Regions from separate parts of the Streptomyces sp. NPDC058375 genome, predicted to be linked through region 2. Evidence: riboswitches for the same ligand, from Rfam matches in the RefSeq annotation. Region 2 holds a riboswitch; the other holds the start of a gene.
What was found. A riboswitch is a leader RNA that binds a small molecule or an ion and turns the genes downstream of it on or off. The one in region 2 is predicted to bind glycine.

Region 1: linked by a shared signal. The riboswitch ahead of gcvT (glycine cleavage system aminomethyltransferase GcvT) and the one ahead of gcvP (aminomethyl-transferring glycine dehydrogenase) in region 2 are both predicted to bind glycine.

What each region holds. Positions count from the first base shown of each region.
Region 1 is NZ_JBHXJG010000113.1:16,014-19,410, forward strand. It holds gene glyA (serine hydroxymethyltransferase) at 1-118, opposite strand, end outside; gene gcvH (glycine cleavage system protein GcvH) at 137-514, opposite strand; gene gcvT (glycine cleavage system aminomethyltransferase GcvT) at 662-1,786, opposite strand; glycine riboswitch at 1,964-2,061, opposite strand; gene ACFWM7_RS19425 (AAA family ATPase) at 2,237-2,929, shown strand; gene ACFWM7_RS19430 (enhanced serine sensitivity protein SseB) at 3,000-3,397, shown strand, end outside.
Region 2 is NZ_JBHXJG010000018.1:38,927-42,323, forward strand. It holds gene gcvP (aminomethyl-transferring glycine dehydrogenase) at 1-1,453, opposite strand, end outside; glycine riboswitch at 1,647-1,744, opposite strand; gene ACFWM7_RS05400 (PRC-barrel domain-containing protein) at 1,877-2,248, shown strand; gene ACFWM7_RS05405 (DNA polymerase IV) at 2,170-3,397, opposite strand, start outside.

The DNA.
Region 1 (3,397 bases), on a different contig from region 2:
GAGCGAAGTTCTCCGAGGCGATCATCTCGAGGGTGGACTGCTGACGGTGGAGCTCGGCGTCGACGGCGGCGGCGACGTCCGGGTCCAGCTCGTGGAGGGAGGAGTTCAGAAGCGACATCAGGGGATCCCTTGGGTCTCAGTTGCCGGAGAACGCGGTGTACTCGTCGGCGGAGAGCAGATCGGCCGGCTCCTCCGCGACGCGCACCTTGAACAGCCAGCCGCCCTCGAAGGGAGCGGAGTTCACCAGCGAGGGGTCGTCCACGACGTCCTGGTTGGCCGCCGTCACCTCACCGGTCACCGGCGAGTACAGATCGCTGACGGACTTGGTCGACTCCAGTTCGCCGCAGGTCTCGCCCGCGGTCACCGTGTCGCCGACCTCCGGGAGCTGGGCGTAGACGACGTCACCGAGGGCGTTGGCCGCGTACTCCGTGATGCCGATGGTGGCCACGCCGTCCTCGAGGGCCGACAGCCACTCGTGCTCCTTGCTGTACCGCAGCTGCTGGGGGTTGCTCATGCCCTGAATTCTCCTGTACGCGGGGGAGTGCTGATGAACGGTGGTCTTACGGTGTGAGACGGAGGTACGTCACGTCCGTGACGCCTGCGTGCGGCCTGCGTGCGGTGGGAAGGCCGGGGAACTACCGGTCCCGGTCCTTCCGGGATATCACTTCTGCCGCTTGTAGAACGGCAGCGCGACGACCTCGTACGGCTCGTGCGTGCCCCGGATGTCCACGCCCACGCCCTCGGTGCCCGGGACGGCGAAGGCCGCGTCCACGTACGCCATGGCGATCGGCTTGCCCAGGGTGGGGGAGGGGGCGCCGGAGGTGACCTCACCGATCACCTTGCCGTCCGCGACGACGGGGAAACCCGCGCGCGGAACCCGGCGGCCCTCGGCGACCAGGCCGACCAGCTTGCGCGGCGGGGCGGTCTCGGCGCGCTCGGCGGCGGCCTTCAGCGCCTCGCGGCCGACGAAGTCGCCCTCCTTCTCGAACTTCACGACCCGGCCGAGGCCCGCGTCGAACGGGGTCAGCGCGGTCGTCAGCTCGTGCCCGTACAGCGGCATGCCCGCCTCCAGGCGCAGCGTGTCCCGGCAGGAGAGCCCGCACGGGATCAGGCCGTGCGCCTCGCCCGCGTCCGTCAGCGCCCGCCACAGCTGCTCGGCGTGCCCGGGCGCGACGAACAGCTCGAAGCCGTCCTCGCCGGTGTAGCCGGTACGGGCGATGAGCGCCGGAACCCCGGCGACCGTGCCCGGCAGGCCCGCGTAATACTTCAGCCCGTCCAGGTCGGCGTCGGTGACGGCCTTCATGATGGCGGGCGACTCGGGGCCCTGGACCGCGAGCAGCGCGTACGCGTCCCGGTCGTCGCGCACCTCGGCGTCGAAGCCCTCGACGCGGGCGGTCAGCGCGTCCAGCACGATCTGCGCGTTCCCCGCGTTGGCGACCACCATATATTCGGTGGCCCCGGTCTCTCCCAGCCGGTAGACGATCAGGTCGTCCACGATCCCGCCGTCCTCCTGGACGATCATCGTGTAGCGGGCCCGGCCGTTGCCGACGGTGGCGATGTTGCCCACCAGCGCGTAGCTCAGGAAGGCGGTGGCCTCCGGCCCGGTGACGGTGATCTCGCCCATGTGCGACAGGTCGAAGAGCCCGGCCCGGGTGCGTACGGCGTTGTGCTCGTCGCGCTCGCTCGCGTACCGCAGGGGCATGTCCCAGCCCGCGAAGTCGGTCATGGTGGCGCCGAGCGAGCGGTGCAAAGCGTCGAGGGCGGTGAGACGGGGGGCAGTGCTCATGGATACGGCTCCAGGGCATGACGACGTCAGGACGGAAAATCCTCCCCATCTGTCATCGGAACCTGAGAGGTTCGCCGATAGCCCCTGACGGGGTATGCCCCTGGAGGGCGCCCCGGTTCAGGGGGCTCGGCTTGCACCTTGGGTGGAGTCGCGGGGCGACTCGCTTTTCAGATCTGCCTCATCCACGCGGTACGGGGCCTGAGAGATTCAAGGGAGGATCTTGCTCCTTCGGCGCCCGGCTCACACTGTGGCCGGAACTCTCCCGCGCGGATTCGAACGGCCGGTATGCAGTTGGCGGGGTCATCATCGCACGCATTGGGGGAGAGTGGGGGGTCAGGTCTCCACGCAGGTGAAGACATCGACGACAGGCCCGAGGTCGGTTGTGCCGTATTGCCTTTTCTTTACACTTCAGGGGCAGGCGTGGGAGACCCGACAGCAGGGGGATGGGCGATGACGCTACAGCGGTCGGTACCGACCGCGGGGGTCGCGCACGGCGCGATGCCCGCACAGCCCGGCGCACCCGTGCGGGAGCTGCTGGAGACCCGTGCGCCGGTGGTACGGGACCTGCGCGGGCGCGCGGGCTACGGCCCGCGCAGCCTCGATTTCACCGCCGGCGACATCGTCGTGGTCTCCGGGCTCCCCGGCAGCGGCAAGTCGACCCTCATCCGGCGGACCGTGCGCGCCCGTGCCATCGACTCCCAGAACACCCGCGACAGCTGGGCCGCCGCCCTGCCCCGGTTACTGCCCTACGCCCTCTACCGCCCCCTGGTCCGCGCCGCGCACTACCTCGGCCTCTGGAACGCCCTGCGCTCCGGTGAATCCGTCGTCGTGCACGACTGCGGCACCCAGACCTGGGTACGCCGCCGGCTCGCGCGGCACGCCGTGAGCCGGGGCCGGACCCTCCACCTGATCCTGCTCGACGTGACGCCCGAGGTGGCGCGGCAGGGGCAGCGCGAGCGCGGCCGCGGCGTCTCCGGCTACGCCTTCGCCCGCCACCGGCACGCGGTCGCCCGGCTGATCCGCGACACCGAACAGGGGCTGCTGCCCGCCGGCTGCAGCTCCGCGGTGCTGCTCGACCGGGAGGCCGCGGGGGCGCTCGGCCGGATCTCCTTCACGGACGACGGGGCTTCCACCACCCGCTGACCGTTAAGGTGCTGGCCGGAGCAGAGGGCCGCCGCGGCGGCCCGGGCGGTGGAGAGAGGGCACAGAGGCAGTGGACATTCCGGCACCCGCACCGGCGCACCCCCAGCAGGGGTGGCCCGCCAACGAGCTCGAAGAGGTGCTGACGGCCTCGCTCGGCGTCCCGGACGCGGGCGGCCGCCTCGTCGAGGTGCTCGGCCGCAGCTCCGTCTGGGTGCCGCTGCCGAACGGCGGCACCCCCGCGAGCGCGGACCTCGACCTGCCGATGATGGAGATCGACGGTGCGGCCTTCGTCCCCGTCTTCAGCTCCGAGGCCCAGTTCCTCAGCTGTGTCGGCAGCCACATGTCCTTCGCCGTCGCGCCCGCCCGCGACTTCGCCCGCGGCCTGCCCCCGCAGGTCGGCATCGCTGTGAACCCGGGCGGCGCGGTCGGCATACCGCTGCCGCCGCCCGCCGTCGCCGAGCTCTGCCG
Region 2 (3,397 bases):
AGCGGTGCTGGTGGAAGACCGGGTGGGTCAGGATGGCGTCGGAGCGCAGCAGCGCCTCGGGCAGCGCGTCGGCGACCGTGGCGTCCAGCGCCTCGATGTCGCCCTCGGCGCCGAAGGCGGCCCAGACGGCGGAGATCTGCGCGCGGGTGGTGGTCTCGTCGCAGGCGACGGAGACGTGGTCGGCGTCGACGAGGCGGAGGTTGACCCCGCGCTCGCGGGCGTCCGCGACGATGTCGGCGGCCTTGCCGGGCACGCGCACGGTCAGGGTGTCGAAGAACGCGCCGTGCACGACGTCGGCCCCGGCGCTGCGCAGGCCGTCGGCCAGGATCGCGGCGAGGCGGTGGGTGCGCCGGGCGATCGTCCGCAGGCCCTCGGGGCCGTGGTAGACCGCGTACATCCCGGCCATCACGGCGAGGAGGACCTGCGCGGTGCAGATGTTGCTGGTGGCCTTCTCGCGGCGGATGTGCTGCTCGCGGGTCTGGAGGGCCAGGCGGTAGGCCTTGTTGCCGTCCGCGTCGACGGAGACGCCGACGAGGCGGCCGGGCAGGGAGCGGGCGAACTTCTCGCGGACCGCCATGAAGCCGGCGTGCGGGCCGCCGAAGCCCATCGGGACACCGAAGCGCTGGGTGGTGCCGACCGCGATGTCGGCGCCGAGCGCGCCGGGCGAGGTGAGGAGCGTGAGGGCCAGCAGGTCGGCGGCGACGGTGACGATCGCGCCGAGCTCGTGGGCCTGCTCGATGACGGGCTCGATGACGCGGACGGCACCGGAGGCGCCCGGGTACTGGAGCAGGACGCCGAAGACGCCGCGCTCGGCGATCTCGGCGGGGATGCCGTCGCTCAGGTCGGCGACGACGACCTCGACACCGGTGGGCTCGGCGCGGGTCTCGATCACGGCGACGGTCTGGGGCAGGGTGTCGGCGTCGACCAGGAAGACGCCCTTCTTCACCTTGCCGACGCGCCGGGCGAGGGCCATCGCCTCGGCGGCCGCGGTGCCCTCGTCGAGCAGGGAGGCGCCGGAGGTGGGCAGCCCGGTCAGCTCGGCGACCATCGTCTGGAAGTTCAGGAGGGCTTCGAGCCGGCCCTGGGAGATCTCCGGCTGGTACGGCGTGTAGGCCGTGTACCACGCGGGGTTCTCCATGACGTTGCGCAGGATGACGGGCGGCGTGAAGGTGCCGTAGTAGCCGAGGCCGATCATCGGGGCCAGCACCTGGTTGCGGTCGGCCAGCGAGCGCAGCTCGGCCAGCACCTCCGCCTCGGTGCGCGCCGAAGGAAGATTCAGGGCCTCCGCGCTCTTGATCACGTCGGGCACCGCGGCGGCGGTGAGCTCGTCGAGGGAGCCGTAGCCGACCTGGGCGAGCATCTTCGCCTGGGCCCCGGCGTCGGGCCCTATGTGGCGCTGCTCGAACGGAATACCCTGCTCCAGCTGGGAGAGCGGAGTGCGACGGGGGGTCATGGTGGAGGCCTCCTGGTCTGTCACGACCTGCGAGGGGCACCACGGCGCGGGTGCCCGAACGGCCTCCCCCTCTGTCATCTCAACCTGAGAGCTTCACCGGCCCGCCCGGGGGCGTGCCGACTTTCACCGTCGGTGAGGGTCGAGTCCATTCGGGCCTGCGCCCGCACGGATCCGCCCTGCTTTCCAGAGTGACCTCGTCCGTGCGGTACGGGGGCCTGAGAGATTCCGGGGAGGAGTTGCTCCTTCGGCGCCTCCGGATTCTGCACCGGAGGACTCTCCCGCACGGGGTCAGCAGCCACTGCCAGCCTACCAGCGGCCACCGCGCCGGAGCTCTCGAGTGGCCGACGCCACGGATCTGCACTTCTGTGGTGCTGGTGGGGCGACGGGAACCACCCTGAGCAGCCGCGACCAGTGGGAGGCACCGTGCAGACCGATATCGATCCGCGTCGCCTGATCGGCCGCAAGGCGTTCGATCGCAAGGGCGCCAAGATCGGAACGGTGGATGAGGTCTATCTCGACGACGCGACGGGTGTGCCCGAGTGGGCGGCCGTGCGCACCGGCCTGTTCAGCAGGGACGCCTTCGTCCCGCTGGAGCCCAGCGAGTTCGTCGAGGACGCGCTGCGCGTCCCCTTCGACCGGGCGTTGATCAAGGGCGCGCCGGACTTCGGCGTCGGCCGGCACCTCTCGCCCGAGCAGGAACTGCAGCTCTACCGGCATTACGGGCTGGACTCCCCGCCCACGGAGGATTCCGCGTCCGACCGGGACTTCGGCAGGCTGGCCGGCCAGGAGGAGTAGTCGGGCGCCTCGCGGACGAGCGGCAGCGGGTCGGCGGGGAGCAGCAGCGGATCGTCGATCCGGAACGTGAGCACCCGGCCGGGCGCGCTCCCCGGTTCCTCGAACCGTACGGTGACCCGGCCGATCCCGCTGCCCTGCACCCAGCCGTGCCCGTGCTCCTCGTGGTGCACATCGTGTCCGGCGGGCCAGCGCCGCGCGGCGAGCAGCTCCGCGCTGTCCGGCTCGGGCTCCGGAGCGGCTTCCTCCCCGCCCCCCTCCACCGGCGCCCGGTGCTCCTGGGTGCGCTGTGCCAGCTCCCGGGCGTCGGCGGCCTGGGCGAACAGGTCCTCCTGCGTGTAGTCGGCAAGCCCCGTGACGCCGACCCCGAGCAGCCGTACGCCGCCGGTGGTGTCGACGGACTCCAGCAGCCGCCCCGCCGCCTCGCGGACCACGGTGGGGTCGTCCGTGGGGCCCCTGAGCGTCTCGGAGCGGGTCAAGGTGGAGAAGTCGTAGCGGCGCACCTTCAGCACCACCGTGCGGCCCGACCGGTCGGCGGACCGCAGCCGCTCCACGCACCGTACGGCCAGCCGCTCCACCTCGGCACGCACCCGCACCCGGTCGTGCAGGTCCACGTCGAAGGTGTCCTCCACCGACACGGACTTGGCGTCCCGCTCGGCGACCACCGGCCGGTCGTCGAGCCCGAGCGCCATCCGGTAGAGCCCGTGGCCGTGGGCCTTGCCGACCAGCCGTACGAGCTCCGCCTCGCCCGCCTCTGCCAGGTCGTGGACGGTGGTCATCCCGGCGCGTCGGAGGTGGTCGCCCGTGGCCGGTCCGACCCCCGGCAGGATGCGGACGGACATGGGGGCGAGCAGCTCGCGCTCGGTGCCCGGCTCGATGACGAACAGCCCGTCGGGCTTGGCCTCCTCGGAAGCGATCTTGGCGAGCATCTTGGAACCGGCCAGTCCGACGGATCCGCTGAGGCCGGTCACCGCCCGGATGGCCGCCCGCAGCCCCTCGCCCGTCGCGCGGGCCGAGGCCGAGTCGTCCGCCGTCCCGCCGGCCTCCAGGTCCACGAAGGCCTCGTCCAGGCTGAGCGGCTCCACCAGGGGCGACAGCCGGCCCAGAAGCTCCATCACCTGGTCGCTCACCGTGCGGTACAGGGAGAAGCGG